DNA from 3 places in the Burkholderia glumae LMG 2196 genome. Region 1 is predicted to be linked to each of the others. Evidence: predicted binding sites of a transcription regulator. Region 1 holds the regulator's gene; each other region holds the start of a gene.
What was found. Region 1 encodes HrcA, which represses chaperone genes, less so after heat shock. Its sites were predicted from a motif close to TTAGCACTCNNNNNNNNNGAGTGCTAA; they were not measured.
Positions count from the first base shown of each region.

Region 2: the regulator HrcA is predicted to act here: its motif matches at 2,743-2,769, upstream of rpoH (RNA polymerase sigma factor RpoH).
Region 3: the regulator HrcA is predicted to act here: its motif matches at 2,954-2,980, upstream of KS03_RS20690 (co-chaperone GroES).

Region 1 covers NZ_CP009435.1:1,688,469-1,694,187, reverse strand. Annotated here, with positions in the region: gene KS03_RS32340 (hypothetical protein) at 193-354, shown strand; gene KS03_RS20280 (RNA-binding S4 domain-containing protein) at 326-733, opposite strand; gene hemH (ferrochelatase) at 778-1,845, opposite strand; gene hrcA (heat-inducible transcriptional repressor HrcA) at 1,981-3,003, opposite strand; gene KS03_RS20265 (NAD kinase) at 3,002-4,027, shown strand; gene recN (DNA repair protein RecN) at 4,047-5,696, shown strand.
Region 2 covers NZ_CP009435.1:656,936-662,654, forward strand. Annotated here, with positions in the region: gene leuA (2-isopropylmalate synthase) at 1-1,272, shown strand, start outside; gene KS03_RS15510 (nuclear transport factor 2 family protein) at 1,469-1,855, opposite strand; gene KS03_RS15515 (acyloxyacyl hydrolase) at 1,895-2,464, opposite strand; gene rpoH (RNA polymerase sigma factor RpoH) at 2,828-3,763, shown strand; gene cydP (cytochrome oxidase putative small subunit CydP) at 4,218-4,490, shown strand; gene KS03_RS15530 (cytochrome ubiquinol oxidase subunit I) at 4,477-5,719, shown strand, end outside.
Region 3 covers NZ_CP009435.1:1,790,814-1,796,532, forward strand. Annotated here, with positions in the region: gene dhaL (dihydroxyacetone kinase subunit DhaL) at 1-1,186, shown strand, start outside; gene mnmH (tRNA 2-selenouridine(34) synthase MnmH) at 1,313-2,368, shown strand; gene KS03_RS20690 (co-chaperone GroES) at 3,052-3,345, shown strand; gene groL (chaperonin GroEL) at 3,391-5,031, shown strand; gene thiD (bifunctional hydroxymethylpyrimidine kinase/phosphomethylpyrimidine kinase) at 5,184-5,719, opposite strand, start outside.

The sequences.
Region 1 (5,719 bases):
GCGCCGCCGGCGGCGCGGCGAAACCCGCTGTAACAACCCTTACCCGCTTGGCACTGGATCGGTATCGGGCACTGGACTACACTGCGATACGCGTTGTCGAAGCAAGCGCAATTCCCGATTCATTTTCCGGCGCGGCTGCCGTCAGGCGGCCACCACCGAACCCGTTCCGCCTGCCTTCCCGAGGGGAGTACCGTGAAACTGACCTTTGCGATATCGGTGGTCGCGCTGGTGTTGGCGGCCGGCACCACCACCATTTGCCTGTCGGGCGCCGTCACCGATCGCACTACCGAGTATGGTGGCGCCCAGGCGACGTTCGAGCACCTCTTCAGCGCCCATTCGAAAGTTTGTCGATGATCCGGCGGTCGCGCTTGGTCGGCCGGCCATGCAGCTCGGCGGCCGGCTCGCGATAATGCCGCCGCCGCTCGAGTTCGGCAAGCCGCTTCGCGCGCCCCTCCGCGGTTTCCGCATAAAGCGTCTGCGCCACCGCGGCCGGCCCGCGCAAGTCGCAGATGCCGAGCACGTCGATCTGCCAGAGCGCCGTGTCGATCGTCACCTCGACCCGATCGCCCACGCGCACGTCCTTCGACGGCTTGACCGGCACGCCGCCGATCCGCACCCGCCCCTTCTCGACGGCCTCGGCCGCGAGCGAGCGGGTCTTGAAGAAGCGTGCCGCCCACAGCCATTTGTCGATGCGCAGCTTCGCGCCCGGTTCGGTCGAAATTCGGTGATTCATCGGATCTTTCCCGTCTCAGTGGCCGTCGCGCGGCCGGTTCGCCGTCATGCCGCCGCGTCGGCCGGCGCCGGCGCGCGCACCGGCCAGCCCTGCAGGTTCTCGGCCACGATCTGGCCGAGCGCGTCGATCCAGGCCGGCGACGCGTTCAGGCACGGAATCCGGTGGAACGTCCCGCCGCCGCCGTGCAGAAACTCGTCGCGCACCTCCATGCCGATCTCCTCGATCGTTTCGAGGCAGTCGGCCGTGAAGCCCGGGCAGAACACGTCGGCGCGCCTGACGCCGGCCGCGCCGAGTTCGCGCAGCGTCGGCGCCGTGTAGGGCTGCAGCCATTCGGCCTTGCCGAAGCGCGACTGGAACGTGACGCGGCATTCGAGCGGGGTCAGTTCGAGTGCGGCCATCAGCAACGCGCCCGTCTGCTGGCACTGGTCATGATAGGGGTCGCCGAGGTCGAGCGTGCGCTTGGGCACGCCGTGGAAGCTCAGCACCAGCTTGTCGCCGGCCGCGAAATCGGGGCGCCCGTGCTCGGCCCAGTATTGGCGGACCTGCTCGGCGAGCGCGTGGATGTAGGCGGGATGATCGGCGTAGTGGCGCAGCGTGCGGACCTCGAGCTGGTTGCGCATGCGGCCGAGCGCGGCGAACGCAGCGTCGAACGCGGTGGCCGTGGTCGACGACGAGTACTGCGGATACATCGGCACCAGCAACACGCGCTCGGTGCCGGCGCGCTTCAGCTGGCCGAGCACCGTGCCGATGTCGGGCGTGCCGTAGCGCATCGCGTAGTCGATCAGCACCTGGTAGCCGTTCGCGGCGAACAGCGGGCGCAGGCCCTCGACCTGCCGTTCGGTATACACGCGCAGCGGCGAGCCCTCGGGCATCCACACCGACCGGTATTTCTTCGCCGAGGCGCGCGAACGCAGCGGCAGGATCAGCCCGCGCAGGATCGGCTGCCAGGCGATGGCCGGGATTTCGACCACGCGCGGGTCCGACAGGAACTGCGCGAGGTAGCGCCGCACCGCGCCCGGAGTGGGCGCGTCGGGCGTACCGAGATTGACGAGCAGGACGGCGACGCGATGCGCCGCGGCGTGTTGCGACGGTGGTTCGAGATCAAAACGCATGAACGGAAGGTGGGCCTGGGCACCGGATCGAACGAGCCTCATTATAGCGAGGCCGCCGCGGCGCGACCGATGCCGCCCCAATGCCTCCGGCGCACGTATCGGCAAGGCCGGCCCGCCGGCGCGGCGGGCCCGGCGCTACTGCTGGCTCAGCGTCAGCGACAGCAGGCGCGCGGTGATGTCGACGATCGGGATCACGCGGTGGTAGGCCATCCGGGTCGGCCCGATCACGCCGAGCGTGCCGACGATCTTGCCGTTGACCTCGTAGGGCGCCGTCACGACGCTCATTTCGTCGATCGGCACCAGCGTCGATTCCCCGCCGATGAAGATCTGCACGCCCTGCGCGTGGCTCGACACGTCGAGCAACTGCAGCAGGCTCGTCTTCTGGTCGAACACGTCGAACAGCTTGCGCAGCCGCGCCATGTCAGACGACAGGTCGGCCACCTCGAGCAAATTGCGTTCACCCGAGATCAGCACCGTGTCCTCGTCGTCGGAGGTCTCGGTGCTGGCGGTGACGGCCGCGTGCATCAGCGCCGTCATGTCGTCGCGCAGCGCGTCGATTTCCTCGCGCAAGCGGCGCCGGACCTCGTCGAACGACAGCCCGGCGAAATTGGCGTTGATGTAGTTCGAGGCCTCGGTCAGCTGCGACGACGAATAATCGCGCTGGGTGGCCATCATCCGGTTCTGCACGTCGCCTTCGGGCGTCACGATGATCAGCAGGATGCGCTTGTCCGACAGCCGCATGAACTCGACCTGCTTGAACACGTGGCTGCGGCGCGGCGTGAGCACCACGCCGGCGAACTGCGAGAGGTTCGACAGCACGCTGGCCGCGGCCGCCACCACCTTCTGCTGCGGCTCGCCCGCCTGCAGCGTGGTCTGCACGAGCCGCGTCACGGCCTCGTCGTCGATTGGCGATTCCACGCTCAGCAGCGTGTCGACGAACATCCGGTAGCCGCGCGGGGTCGGCACGCGGCCCGCCGAGGTGTGCGGGCTCGACACGAGGCCGAGCTCCTCCAGGTCGGACATCACGTTGCGGATGGTGGCCGGGCTCAGTTCGAGACCGGAGTACCGGGACAACGTGCGCGAGCCGACCGGCTGACCGTCGGCGATATACCGTTCGATCAGGGTCTTGAGGAGGGTGCGGGCGCGAGGATCTAACATGACGGAAAATTCTAGCGCAACCGGGCGGCGCCCGCGAGATTTCCGGCGAGCGCCCCGTCGCCCGGGCCGCCCGCCGCTCGGCCGGTTCCTTTTCGTCATCCAGCTATGGTGTAATGCCGGCATGAAAACCGGTAACCTGTTCCAGACCGTCGCGCTCGTGGGGCGCAGCAGCACGCCCGGCATCGCCGAACCGCTCGCCGCGCTCGCCGCCGCCATCGCCAAGCGCGGGCTGGAGGTGGTGTTCGAGGCCGCCACGGCACGCGAATACGGCATCGAGGGCCACCCGGCGCTGACGCCGAGCGAGATCGGCGCGCGCGCCGATCTCGCGATCGTGCTCGGCGGCGACGGCACGATGCTCGGCATCGGGCGCCAGCTGGCGCCTTACCGGACTCCGCTGATCGGCATCAACCATGGCCGGCTCGGCTTCATCACCGACATTTCCGCCTCGGACATGCTCGAACTCGTGCCGCAGATGCTGTCGGGCAGCTTCGAGCGCGAGGAGCGCACGCTGCTCGAGGCGCGCATCGTGCGCAACGGCGAACCGATCTATCACGCGCTCGCCTTCAACGACGTGGTGGTCAACCGCAGCGGCTTCTCCGGGATGGCGGAACTGCGTGTATCGGTGGACGGCCGCTTCATGTACAACCAGCGCTCGGACGGCCTGATCGTCGCCACGCCGACCGGCTCGACGGCCTACGCGCTGTCCTCGGCCGGGCCGATCCTGCACCCGCAGCTGCAGGGCATCGTGCTGGTGCCGATCGCGCCGCATTCGCTGTCGAACCGCCCGATCGTGCTGCCCGACGACGTCAAGGTCGGCATCCAGATCATCGGCGGGCGCGACGTCAACGTGAACTTCGACATGCAGTCGTTCACCGCGCTGCAACTGAACGACACGATCGAGGTGCGGCGCTCGCGGCACACCGTGCCGTTCCTGCACCCGGTCGGCTACAGCTATTACACGACGCTGCGCAAGAAGCTGCACTGGAACGAGCATCCGTCGCACGACGACGATCCGCAATCCTGACGCGGCCGCGCCCGACATCATGCTTCGTCATCTCTCGATCCGCGACTTCGTCATCGTCGCCCGGCTCGACCTAGAATTCGACGCCGGCTTCACCGTGTTCTCCGGCGAAACCGGCGCCGGCAAGTCGATCCTGATCGACGCGCTGGCGCTCGCGCTCGGCGAGCGCGCCGACGCCAGCGTGGTGCGCGCCGGCTGCCAGCGCGCCGACATCACCGCCGAGTTCACGCTGCACGACCGCGTCGCGCAATGGCTCGACGCCCATGCGTTCGACGCCGACGACAGCGTGATGCTGCGCCGCGTCATCGACGCGAGCGGCCGCTCGCGCGCCTTCATCAACGGCACCAGCGCGACGCTGTCGCAACTGCGCGAACTGGGCGAGATGCTGGTGGACATCCACGGCCAGCACGCGCACCAGCTGCTGATGCGCCCCGACGCGCAGCGCGAGCTGCTCGACACCCACGCCGGGCTTGCCGCCGAGGCGGCGGCGGTCGCGCGCGGCTGGCGCGCGTGGCGCGACGCGCTGCAGAAGATCGAGGCCGCGCAGGTCCACGAACGCGAGCTGCAGCTCGAACGCGAGAAGCTGGCCTGGCAGCTCGCCGAGCTCGACAAGCTCGCGCCGCAGCCCGGCGAATGGGCCGAGGTGAATGCCGAGCACGGCCGGCTCACCCACTCGGCGAGCCTGATCCGCGGCGTGCAGGGCGCGCTGCTCGCGATCTCGGAGTCCGACGACGCGCTGCTGCGGCAGCTCGGCGGCGTGATCTCGAAGGTACGCCAGCTCGCCTCGATCGATCCGACGCTCAACGACGTGCTGGCCGCGCTCGATCCGGCCGAGATCCAGCTGCGCGAGGCCGGCTATTCGCTGTCGCACTACGCGCAGCGGCTCGAACTCGATCCGGAACGGCTCGCGCAGGTCGAAGCGCGGCTCGACGCGCTGCACACGGCGGCGCGCAAGTTCCGGCTGCCGCCCGACACGCTGCACGACGAACACATGGCGCGCCGCGAGCAACTGGCCGCGCTCGACGCGGCAGCCGACCTCAGCGCGCTCGAGGACGCGGCCGAGCGCGCGAAGCAGGCCTATCTGGCCGACGCGCGCGCGCTGTCCGAGGCACGCGCACAGGCGGCCGGCGCGCTCGGCGCGGCGGTCACGGCCGCGATGCAGGAACTGTCGATGGCGGGCGGCAGCTTCGAGGTGACGCTGGTAGCGCTCGCCGAGGGCGGCGCGCACGGGCTGGAGCAGGTCGAATTCCGCGTCGCGGGGCACCCCGGCGTACCGCCGCGGCCGCTCGCGAAGGTCGCCTCGGGCGGCGAACTCGCGCGCATCAGCCTCGCGCTGGCGGTGATCGCGAGCGCCGCCAGCCTCACGCCGACGCTGATCTTCGACGAAGTGGACACCGGCATCGGCGGCGGCGTGGCGGAGGTGGTCGGGCGGCTGCTGCACCAGCTCGGCCGCGACCGGCAGGTGCTCTGCGTCACGCACCTGCCGCAGGTGGCCGCGCGCGGCGATCACCATTTCCAGGTCGCCAAGGGGCTCGACGCGGCCGGCGGCACCGTCTCGACCGTCACGCCGCTCGACCGCGCGAGCCGCATCGAGGAAGTCGCGCGGATGCTCGGCGGGCTCGAGATCACGGCCACCACGCGCAAGCACGCGAGGGAAATGCTGGCGGCCTAACGCCTAGCCGCCGACGCGCGCAC
Region 2 (5,719 bases), 1.0 Mb from region 1:
CTTTACAACGCGATCGCGCCGTCGTTTCGCCAGATCGTGTTCGGTCTCTCGAAGGAGCAGGTGAAGGCGCTGGCGGTGGACGGCACGCGGATGATCAAGGAGCAGGCGCAGGCGCGCCCGGGCACGCACTGGACCTATCAGTACTCGCCCGAAACCTTCAGCATGACCGAGCTGAGCTTCGCGCGCGAAGTCTGCGACGCGGTTGCCCAGACCTGGCGCCCGACCCGCGACCACAAGATGATCGTCAACCTGCCGGCCACGGTCGAGGCCTCGACACCGAACGTGTTTGCCGACCAGATCGAGTGGATGGACCGCAACCTCGGCTATCGCGACAGCATCGTGCTGTCGGTGCATCCGCACAACGATCGCGGCACCGCGGTGGCTGCGACCGAGCTCGCGCTGCTGGCCGGCGCGGACCGCGTCGAGGGCTGCCTGTTCGGCAACGGCGAGCGCACCGGCAACGTCGATCTCGTCACGCTCGCGCTCAATCTCTACACGCAGGGCATCGATCCGGGCCTCGACTTCTCGGATATCGACGCGGTACGCGCCGTGGTCGAGCGCTGCAACCAGTTGCCGGTGCATCCGCGCCATCCGTATGCGGGCGATCTCGTCTTCACGGCGTTCTCGGGCTCGCATCAGGACGCGATCCGCAAGGGCCTCGCGCGGCAGCGCGCCGACGCCCCCTGGGAAGTGCCCTATCTGCCGATCGATCCGGCCGATCTCGGCCGCGGCTACCAAGCGGTGATCCGCGTCAACAGCCAGTCCGGCAAGGGCGGCGCTACCTACCTGCTCGAACGCGGCATGGGCTTCGCGCCGCCGCGCCGCGTGCAGATCGAGTTCAGCCGTGCGGTGCAGGCGGTGGCCGACCGCTCCGGCGAGGAAGTGACGGGCGAGGCGATCTGCGCGCTGTTCCGCCGCGAGTATCTGGAGACCACCGGGCCGGCCGCGCGCGTCGGCAGCACGATGACCTGGCAGCGGCGGGAAATTGCGGCCGGCGGGACGCTCGCGAGCGACACCGTGGAGGCAATCGCCGTGCAGGCCGCGGCGGCGTTCTCCGCTGCGGCCGGCACGACGGTCGAAGTGGCATCGATCGAGGCGCTGCGCGGCCGGGACGGCCGCTGCGCCGTGTTCGTCGGCGCGCGGCTCGGCGGCGCCGCGCTGCGCTACGGGGTGGGGATCCACGAGGAACCGGCGGTGGCCGCCGTCGATGCGGTCATTAGCGCGCTCAACCGTTCCGGCTGGCATTGCGCGGACCGTCGCGCCGCGGCCTGAGGCTCGCGGGCCGGACGGCCGCCCGCCGCCCGCGGTGGGGCGCTTGGCGCCTCGGCTTGCGGCGCGGCCGCATGCACTGCGCCACCGCCCCGTGAGATCCACGGCGCACGGGCGCAAAAAAGGCGGCCTGACTGGCCGCCACGAAACAAACCTGCGAGGCACCCGCTAACGGCCTCGCGCCGCGCGACCGCGACGCCTAGGTTTCGGTGGCGCAACGCGTCGCGTGCCAGACGAGCAGGCGCCAGCGGCCCTGTTCCTGAGCCTGCAGCGCAGTGTAGGCCACCGGAAACACGATGCCGCCGTTGTTGGCCTCCAGCTCGACGATCACGCGCCCCGTCACGACGAACGCCTCGCCGCCGATCGGCATCACGTCCTGGGTCTGCACCTCGATCTGGCGATAGCGGCGGCGACCGGCAACGATCGCGTCGATGAGCTGCTGCTTCGATTCGCGCTTGCCATTCGTATGCACGTAATAGGCGCTGTCGGACAGCAGCGCGTCGAGCGCCTCGCCGTCACCTTCGACCATCGCGCGGAACCGGTCACGCTCGAGCTCGCGAATCGCATCGATCATCTTCGCCACCATCACCGTACTCCCAGGCCCCGCGCCCGCCGCGCGTGCCGCTTAGAAGTTGTACTGCAGATAGATTTGGCTGAAATTTATACCAGGATTCGGATCTTTGATACCCGCGTTCGACTCGTGCTGGAAACGGAAGCCGGCCAGATACTGCTGGCGGTGGCCGAACTGCGCGCCCACCCCGACCATGTCGGCGAACTGGAAGGCCGTCGACATCGTGTAGTTGGCGGCGATGTGCGGATGCGTGAGCAGGCGCACGCCGACCCCGGCCTCGAGAAACGGGCGCACGTCGCCGCTACGCTTGATGAAACGTAACACCGGCGTGACCCCGAACTCACCGATGTTCGCATTGACCGCGTGGTCTCCACCATAATGCCAATACGCCGCGTGACCTTCGGCGACAAACGTGAAATGCCAATCGCCGACCTGCCACCACGACCAACCCGGATCCCAGACGATGCCGAGCTCCGCCTTCTTCATGTCGTGGTCGGCGATGCCGCCTGCCACCTGCACCCCCCATCGATCGGCGAACGCGGCATTGCATCCGCTCGACAGCGTCACTGCCAGCGCCGCGCCGGCCAGCCACCGTCCCGCCCTGAGATTTTTCTTGTTGTGCATCCTTCACTCCAGATTCCGGGGTTGAATGGAGCGCCGCCGCGATCGTCGCGGCCGGCTCAAAAAACGAAAGCATCTTATGGTAAAGGATTTTTCTAATTGGCATCGTTGGGAGAAACAGTTTGCTTCTCAAGCCACAATAGTCGAAATCGTTTCCTGAAAATCTCAGGAAAGCACGTCGATTTGCATATTCACGACACGTAGGGCCATGTTCGAATCTATCGAAACGCACTCGTCAATAGGATATAGGGAACTCCAATGGCCCTGTCCCCTCTAAGTGTTTAGCACTCTCCTGACGAGAGTGCTAAGATAGTCTCGTGGAATCGTCTTGTTACGGGGCTCGTCCCTGATTCCAAAGGAGTTTATGTGAGCAATGCTCTGACCCTTCCGAACACTCTCGGCCCGGTGCCGGCGAAGGCCTCTACGGCAGGCGCGCTGGCGCTCGCCTCGAATTCGATGTTGCCCGGCCAGCTCGGCAACATCGACGCCTACATTCAGGCCGTGAACCGGATCCCGATGCTGACGCCCGAGGAAGAGCGTCAGTATGCGACGGAATTCCGCGATCAGCAGAATCTCGAATCGGCCCGCCGGCTGGTGCTCTCGCACCTGCGTCTGGTGGTGTCGATCGCACGCAATTATCTCGGCTACGGCCTGCCGCACGGCGACCTGATCCAGGAAGGCAACATCGGCCTGATGAAGGCCGTCAAGCGCTTCGATACCGACCAGAACGTGCGCCTCGTCTCGTATGCGATCCACTGGATCAAGGCCGAGATCCACGAATACATCCTGCGCAACTGGCGCATGGTGAAGGTCGCCACCACGAAGGCGCAGCGCAAGCTGTTCTTCAACCTGCGCAGCCACAAGAAGGGCATGCAGGCAATGACGCCCGAGGAAATCGACGGCCTCGCGCAGGAGTTGAACGTCAAGCGCGAAGACGTGGCTGAAATGGAAACGCGCCTGTCGGGTGGCGACATCGCCCTCGAAGGGCAAGTGGAGGATGGCGAGGAATCGTTCGCGCCCATCGCCTATCTGGCCGATTCGCACAACGAGCCGACCGCCGTGCTCGCCTCGCGCCAGCGCGACCGCCTGCAGACGGAAGGCATCTCGGAGGCGCTCGACTCGCTCGACACGCGCAGCCGCCGCATCATCGAGGCGCGCTGGCTGAACGTCGGCGACGACGGCTCGGGGGGCTCGACGCTGCACGATCTAGCGGCCGAATTCGGTGTATCGGCCGAGCGCATTCGCCAGATCGAGGCGAGCGCGATGAAGAAGATGCGCGCGGCGCTCGCCGCCTATGCCTGACGCGCGCGGCCGCCCGTAGCGGCGACGGCGTTCGGTTCGAAGTTCCAAGGCCTGCGGTGGCTCCACCGCAGGCCTTTCTGTTTGATGGCGCGCGCTTCTGCCGCGCTTCCGCCTCTTTTCCTGCCCAGTTCTGCTCGCCGGTCGACCGATCGTTCTCGGCGCGCATGACGCCGATCGTCGCACGATGACAGACAACGCTGACAAGGTCCGGACCACGAACTATAAATAATACCGGCGCCTGTTCCGCAATCGACCGCCGTTCAGGCACTCAGCGCGTCACTCAATCGCCATTTGAGTCACATCAAACGTTAGGGGCCGTTTCGCGACTGTCTGCCGCATCAGCGTGGTCAATTATCGCAGCGCACAATTTTAAAATTGCAGTGCTGCACTTGACGTAAAACGGCGATTTTTCGCCGGTTCGTCTTCCTCACTTTCGAGCGTTACCCACACGATCATGCCGCTGATCCTCACCCCCAAATCCGCGCCTCGCGACGGGCCGCCGTCATTGCGCGCGCGCTTCATCTCCTGGACCCAAGGCCCGACGCTGATTCGCGATCTGTCGGTGGTGCTGGCCATCAAGCTGGTCCTGTTGATGGCGCTCAAATACGCGTTTTTCAATCATCCACAAGCGGAGCACATGTCGCTGCCAGCCGCCGCGGTCGCCGCGCAACTGCTCGGGACGACCGCCGTCCGCTCTTCCACCGGGGACCACCATGATCAGCAGTGAAGTCGTCGATCTATCACGCCTGCAGTTCGGCGTCACCGCGCTTTACCATTTCCTGTTCGTTCCGCTCACGCTCGGCCTGTCCTGGCTGCTCGTCATCATGGAGGCCGTTTATGTGATGACGGGCAAGCAGGTCTACAAGGACATGACCCAGTTCTGGGGCAAGCTGTTCGGCATCAATTTCGCGATGGGCGTGACCACCGGCATCACGCTCGAATTCCAGTTCGGCACCAACTGGTCCTACTACTCGCACTACGTCGGTGACATCTTCGGCGTGCCGCTCGCCGTCGAAGGGCTGATGGCGTTCTTCCTCGAATCGACCTTCGTCGGGCTGTTCTTCTTCGGCTGGAACCGGCTCTCGAAGGTCAAGCATCTGATCGTCACCTTCCTCGTCGCGCTCGGCTCGAACCTGTCGGCGCTCTGGATCCTGGTGGCGAACGGCTGGATGAACAACCCGGTCGGCGCGCAATTCAACTACCAGACCATGCGCATGGAGCTGGCGAGCCTGTCCGACGTGCTGTTCAACCCGGTCGCGCAGGTCAAGTTCGTGCATACCGTCTCGGCCGGCTACGTGACCGCCTCGATGTTCGTGCTCGGCGTGTCGTCGTGGTACCTGCTGCGCCGCCGCGACACCGCGTTCGCGCTGCGCTCGTTCGCGGTCGCGGCCGGCTTCGGGCTCGCCTCGGCGCTCTGCGTGATCGTGCTCGGCGACGAGTCCGGCTACACGACGGGCGAAGTGCAGCAGGTGAAGCTCGCCGCGATCGAATCGGAATGGGATACCCAGCCGGCACCGGCCGCCTTCACCGTGTTCGGCATCCCGAACCAGGCGACGCAGCACACCGACTATGCGATCCGGATCCCGTATGCGCTCGGCTTGATCGCGACGCGCTCGATCGACGAGCCGGTGGTAGGCCTCAACGACCTGATCAAGCGCAGCGAGGACCACATCCGCAGCGGCATGGTCGCCTACCAGGCGCTGCAGAAGCTCAAGTCCGGCGACACCAGCGAGGCCACCCGCGCGCAGTTCGACGCGCACAAGGCCTACCTCGGCTACGGGCTGATGCTCAAGCAATTCACCGCCAACGTGACCGATGCCACGCCGCAGCAGATCGCCGAAGCCGCGAAGAAGACGATCCCGCCCGTGGCACCCGTGTTCTTCTCGTTCCGCTTGATGGTGCTGTTCGGCTTCCTGCTGCTCGCCACCTTCGTGCTCGCGTTCTGGTTCTCGTTGA
Region 3 (5,719 bases), 100 kb from region 1:
CGAGGCCGCGGCCGCACTGGGCACGATGGGCGTCGCGCTGTCGCCCTGCACGGTGCCGGCGGCCGGCGTGCCCGGCTTCACGCTCGGCGAGCGCGAGATCGAATGGGGGCTCGGCATTCACGGCGAGGCCGGCGTCGAGCGTGCCGAACTCGATCCGGCCGGCGCCGCCGACACGGTGGCCGAACGCCTGCTGGCACGCATCGCCGGCGATCTCGCGCTCGAACGCGGCGCGCGCGTGGCGTTGCTCGTCAACAACCTCGGTGGCACGCCGCCGGGCGAGCTCGACATCGTGGCGGGCGCGGCGCTGCGCGTGCTCGGGGCGCGCGGCGTCAAGGTGGAGCGCGCCTGGGCCGGCACCTTCCTGAGCGCGCTCGACATGGCCGGCATATCGCTGACCCTGCTGCGCGTGGACGACGCGCGGCTCGCCTGGCTCGATGCGCCGAGCGCCGCGCCGGCGTGGCCGGCGCGCGCCGGGCAGGTCGCGCCGCCCGAGAGCCGGCCGGTGCCGGCCGCGCCCGATGCCGTGCATCGCCGGCTGGCGGGCGGCGCGCGGCTGGCGCCCGACGCCGCGCTGCGCCGCGTGATCGACGCGATCTGCGCGCGGCTGCTGGCCGCCGAGCCGACGCTGACCGACATGGACCAGCGCGTGGGCGACGGCGACCTCGGCATCAGCCTGTCGCGCGCGGCCCGCGCGATCGCGGCCGAGGCTGGTGGCTGGCCCGATGCGTCGCACCCGGGCGCGGTCCTGCGCGCGATGTCGGCGACGCTGCGGCGCGCGGTGGGCGGCACGTCCGGCCCGCTCTACGCGGCCATGCTGATGCGCGCGGCGGCCGCGCTCGACGCGGCGGCCCGGCCCGACGCGTCGGCCTGGGCCGATGCGTTCCTCGCCGCGGTGGCGGGCGTCACCGAGATCGGCGGTGCGCATCCCGGCGACCGCACCATGGTCGATGCACTCGATCCGGCCGCGCGTGCGCTGCGCACCGCGCTCGACGCCACCGGCAACCTGCGCCAGGCGCTCGACGCGAGCGCGGCGGCGGCCGCCGAGGGCGCCGCCGGCACGGCCGCGCTGCTGCCGAAGCGCGGCCGCTCGAGCTATCTCGGCGAGCGCGCGCTCGGCCATCCGGACCCGGGAGCCCACGCGGTGGCGCTCTGGCTCGCGGCGATCCGCGACGCGCTGCGCGACTGAACCGGGCCGCTCGCGCCACGGGGCCGAGGCAGGCGGGGCGGGGGAAAGCGGGGAGGGCGGGGCGCCATGCGATAATCCGCGGGCTGTCCGCCGCTCGTTCCGCTCCTTGTCCCTCCTGGCCCTTTCGTGAATCCCTTTCTCGTTCCGCTGTCCCGCGTCGACGAATTCGACGAGATCATCGACGTGCGCACGCCGCTCGAATACGCGGAAGACCACATCCCCGGCGCGCTCAACGCGCCGGTGCTCAGCAACGACGAGCGCGTGATCGTCGGCACGATGTACAAGCAGGAGTCGCCGCACGAGGCCACGCGGATCGGCGCGGCCTGGGTCGCGCGCAACATCGCCACCCACCTCGAGACCACCTTCGCGGACCGGCCGCTGAACTGGCGCCCGCTCATCTACTGCTGGCGCGGCGGCAAGCGCTCCGGCTCGATGACCACGTGGCTGAACCTGATCGGCTGGCGCGCGCGGCAGCTCGATGGCGGCTACAAGACCTACCGGCGCTCGGTGGTGGACGCACTCGGCGCGTTGCCGGCGCGGTTCCGCTACATCGTGCTGACCGGGCGCACCGGCAGCGGCAAGACGCAACTGCTCGGCGCGCTCGCGCGGGCCGGCGCGCAGACGCTCGACCTCGAGCGGCTGGCGGTGCATCGCGGCTCGCTGCTCGGCGCGCTGCCGGGCGCCGAGCAGCCGACGCAGAAAGGCTTCGAGACGGCGCTCGTGCTCGCGCTGCGCGGGCTCGATCCGGCGCGGCCGGTGTTCGTCGAGGCGGAGAGCCGCAAGATCGGGCGCATCGCGCTGCCGGACACGATCCTCGCCGGCATGCGCGAGGCGCGCTGCGTCGCGGTGGAGACCGCGCGCGACGAACGCGTGGCGCTGCTGCTGCGCGACTACGAACACCTGTTCGACGATCCGGTCGCGTTCGTGCAGCAGCTCACGCGCCTGACCGAGCTGCACGGCCACGCGCGAATTCGCGAGTGGCAGAGGCTGGCCGAGTCCGGCGAGCGCGGCGAACTGTTCGAATCGCTGATCGATCTGCATTACGATCCCGCCTACGCGCGCAGCAGCCGCGCCGCGTTCCGGCAGCTCGCGGGGGCGCTGCCGTTCCCGTTCGCACCGATGACGGGCGACGCCGACGCGCAGGCGCGCGCGCTGATCGAGCTGGTCGGCGAGCGCGGCTGAGCGGCTGAGCGGCCGGGCGGCCGGGCGGCCGGGCGGCCGGGCGCGGCCGCGCTCGCCCGTTGTGGGCGCGGGTTCGCGTTCAGTCCGCTCCGCGGCAGACGAGGGACGGTACGCGGCCGCGCCGCCTCGGCATGGCCGGCTTGCCGGTTGCCGGAGTCGGCGCTGGGCGGCGACTCGCCATTCGGATCGGAGCGCGACCCGGATGTGCCCGCCGCCGCCATCGCAATCCAGTCGGCTTCGTCGGGGCGTCCCCGCCGGACTTCAGGCAGATCCGGCCGGCGCCGCAGTCGCAACTCCATCGACAGGGCCCGCTCGTCATCACGCGCCGCAGTCCGGTGACATGTCCGGTGCAGCGCGGTATCTGACCGGTGCCGCCCAATCTCGCCGTCCGGATCCGTGCCGCGTCTGGGACGGCTCGCGCGGCGTGCCGGGCCGGCCGGCGCGCTGCGGGGGGCGGCCCGGGGGGCAGGTAAACCCTGACGGATGGCGGCGTTTCGGCCGGCGCGGGGGCCTAGCGAGGGCCGGCGGCCACCGCAAAAAACCATGCTGGCGCGTCCTTGAATTTGTCAAACTGCGTCCATATAATTAGCACTCGCTGCACGAGAGTGCTAACAATACGCTGCCGGCGCTTGCCAGGCGGCATCCTTCAGTGTTCTTCAGTCTCAATCTAGAGAGGAGTGAATATGAACCTTCGTCCTTTGCACGATCGCGTGATCGTCAAGCGCCTGGATCAGGAAACCAAGACGGCCTCGGGCATCGTGATTCCCGAAGCGGCAGCGGAAAAGCCGGATCAGGGCGAAGTGCTGGCGATCGGCCCGGGCAAGCGTGACGACAAGGGCGCTCCGATTGCGCTCGACGTCAAGGTTGGCGATCGCGTCCTGTTCGGCAAGTACGCTGGCCAATCCGTCAAGGTCGACGGCCAGGAGCTGCTGGTGATGCGCGAAGAAGACATCATGGCCGTGGTCAACGCGAACTGAGCGTTTGCGCCAGTATCCATTCCCAAGCATTCAAGGAGTTAGAAGATGGCAGCTAAAGACGTCGTGTTCGGCGATTCCGCCCGTTCCAAGATGGTTGAAGGCGTGAACATTCTCGCCAATGCAGTGAAGGTCACGCTGGGTCCGAAGGGCCGCAACGTGGTGCTCGAGCGTTCGTTCGGCGGCCCGACGGTCACCAAGGACGGCGTGTCGGTCGCCAAGGAAATCGAGCTGAAGGACAAGCTCCAGAACATGGGCGCGCAAATGGTCAAGGAAGTGGCTTCCAAGACCAGCGACAACGCAGGCGACGGCACGACGACGGCAACCGTCCTCGCGCAATCGATCGTCCGCGAAGGCATGAAGTACGTCGCATCGGGCATGAACCCGATGGACCTCAAGCGCGGCATCGACAAGGCCGTCACCGCTGCCGTGGAAGAGCTGAAGAAGATCAGCAAGCCCTGCACGACCAACAAGGAAATCGCCCAGGTCGGCGCGATCTCGGCGAACAGCGACGCATCGATCGGTGACCGCATCGCCGAGGCGATGGACAAGGTCGGCAAGGAAGGCGTGATCACCGTCGAAGACGGCAAGTCGCTGGCCGACGAACTCGATGTCGTCGAAGGCATGCAATTCGACCGCGGCTACCTGTCGCCGTACTTCATCAACAACCCGGACAAGCAAGTCGCCGTCCTCGAAAACCCGTTCGTGCTGCTGCACGACAAGAAGGTGTCGAACATCCGTGATCTGCTGCCGGTGCTGGAGCAGGTCGCGAAGGCCGGCCGTCCGCTGCTGATCATCGCCGAAGACGTCGAAGGCGAAGCGCTGGCCACGCTGGTGGTCAACAACATCCGCGGCATCCTGAAGACCGTCGCCGTCAAGGCACCGGGCTTCGGCGACCGTCGCAAGGCGATGCTGGAAGACATCGCGATCCTGACGGGCGGTCAGGTCATCGCCGAGGAAACCGGCCTCACGCTCGAGAAGGCGACGCTGGCCGAACTGGGCCAAGCCAAGCGCATCGAAGTGGGCAAGGAAAACACGACGATCATCGATGGCGCCGGCGAAGCCGTCAACATCGAAGCGCGTGTCAAGCAGATCCGCACGCAGATCGAGGAAGCGACCTCGGACTACGACCGCGAAAAGCTGCAAGAGCGCGTGGCGAAGCTGGCCGGCGGCGTGGCGGTGATCAAGGTCGGCGCTGCGACCGAAGTGGAAATGAAGGAAAAGAAGGCACGCGTCGAAGATGCGCTGCACGCCACGCGTGCCGCCGTTGAAGAAGGCATCGTGCCGGGCGGCGGCGTCGCGCTGATCCGCGCTCGCACCGCGATCGCTGGCCTCGTCGGCATCAACGCCGACCAGAACGCCGGCATCAAGATCGTGCTGCGCGCGATGGAAGAGCCGCTGCGCCAGATCGTCACGAACGGCGGCGAAGAAGCGAGCGTCGTGGTCGCGGCGGTGGCTGCCGGCCAAGGCAACTACGGCTACAACGCGGCGACGGGCGAGTACGTCGACATGGTCGAAGCCGGCGTGGTCGATCCGACGAAGGTCACGCGCACCGCGCTGCAGAACGCTGCTTCGGTCGCCGGCCTGCTGCTGACGACGGATGCCGCCGTTGCCGAACTGCCGAAGGAAGACGCACCGATGCCGGGCGGCATGCCGGGCGGCATGGGCGGCATGGGCATGGACATGTAATCGACTTCGGTCGATTGCATCGGCGGGGCGCGCAGCGATGCGCGTCCCGTCTGCCAAAAAAAACCCGCAAGCGATTGCGGGTTTTTTGTCGTTTGCGGCCCGGCTGCTCGGCGCCGCGCGCGACGCCGGAAACGCGGCCGGCCGGCGGCCCGTCAGTGGCGTGATGCGCCGAACGGCGGGGTGGCGGGTGCGGCCGGCGCGGCCGGCGCATCGTCGTTGCTGCGCGCCCAGAAGAAGCGGTCGGGCACCCAGGCGCCCATGCCGGGCCGGAACGCGTCGCGGGCGGCCTGATAGAGGTATTCCTGCGCTTCGCGCACGGCCTCGGGCGGCTCCTGGCCGTTGGCCAGCAGCGCCGCGATCGCGGTGCCGAGGGTGTCGGTCACGCCCATCAGCCGGTGCGGCGTGCGCTCCCACAAGTCCTGGCGGATCTGCCCCTCTTCGCCGTACAGCGTGTTGACGAGCCGGTGCGAGCCGGTTTCGGTCGCGAGGATGTATTCGCAGCCCTGCGAGAGCAGATGCGCGATCGCCGCGTCGAGATTCGGCGCCTCCGCGTCGCCGTCGGGCTGGGCGAGCGCGATCAGCGTGGCGTGATCGGCCACCAGCAGCGTGGTCTGCGGCGCGAGCAGGTCCGCGATCGATTCACGCAGGTCGTCGGCGGCCAGCACGTGCTCGTCGTCGAGCGTGAAGT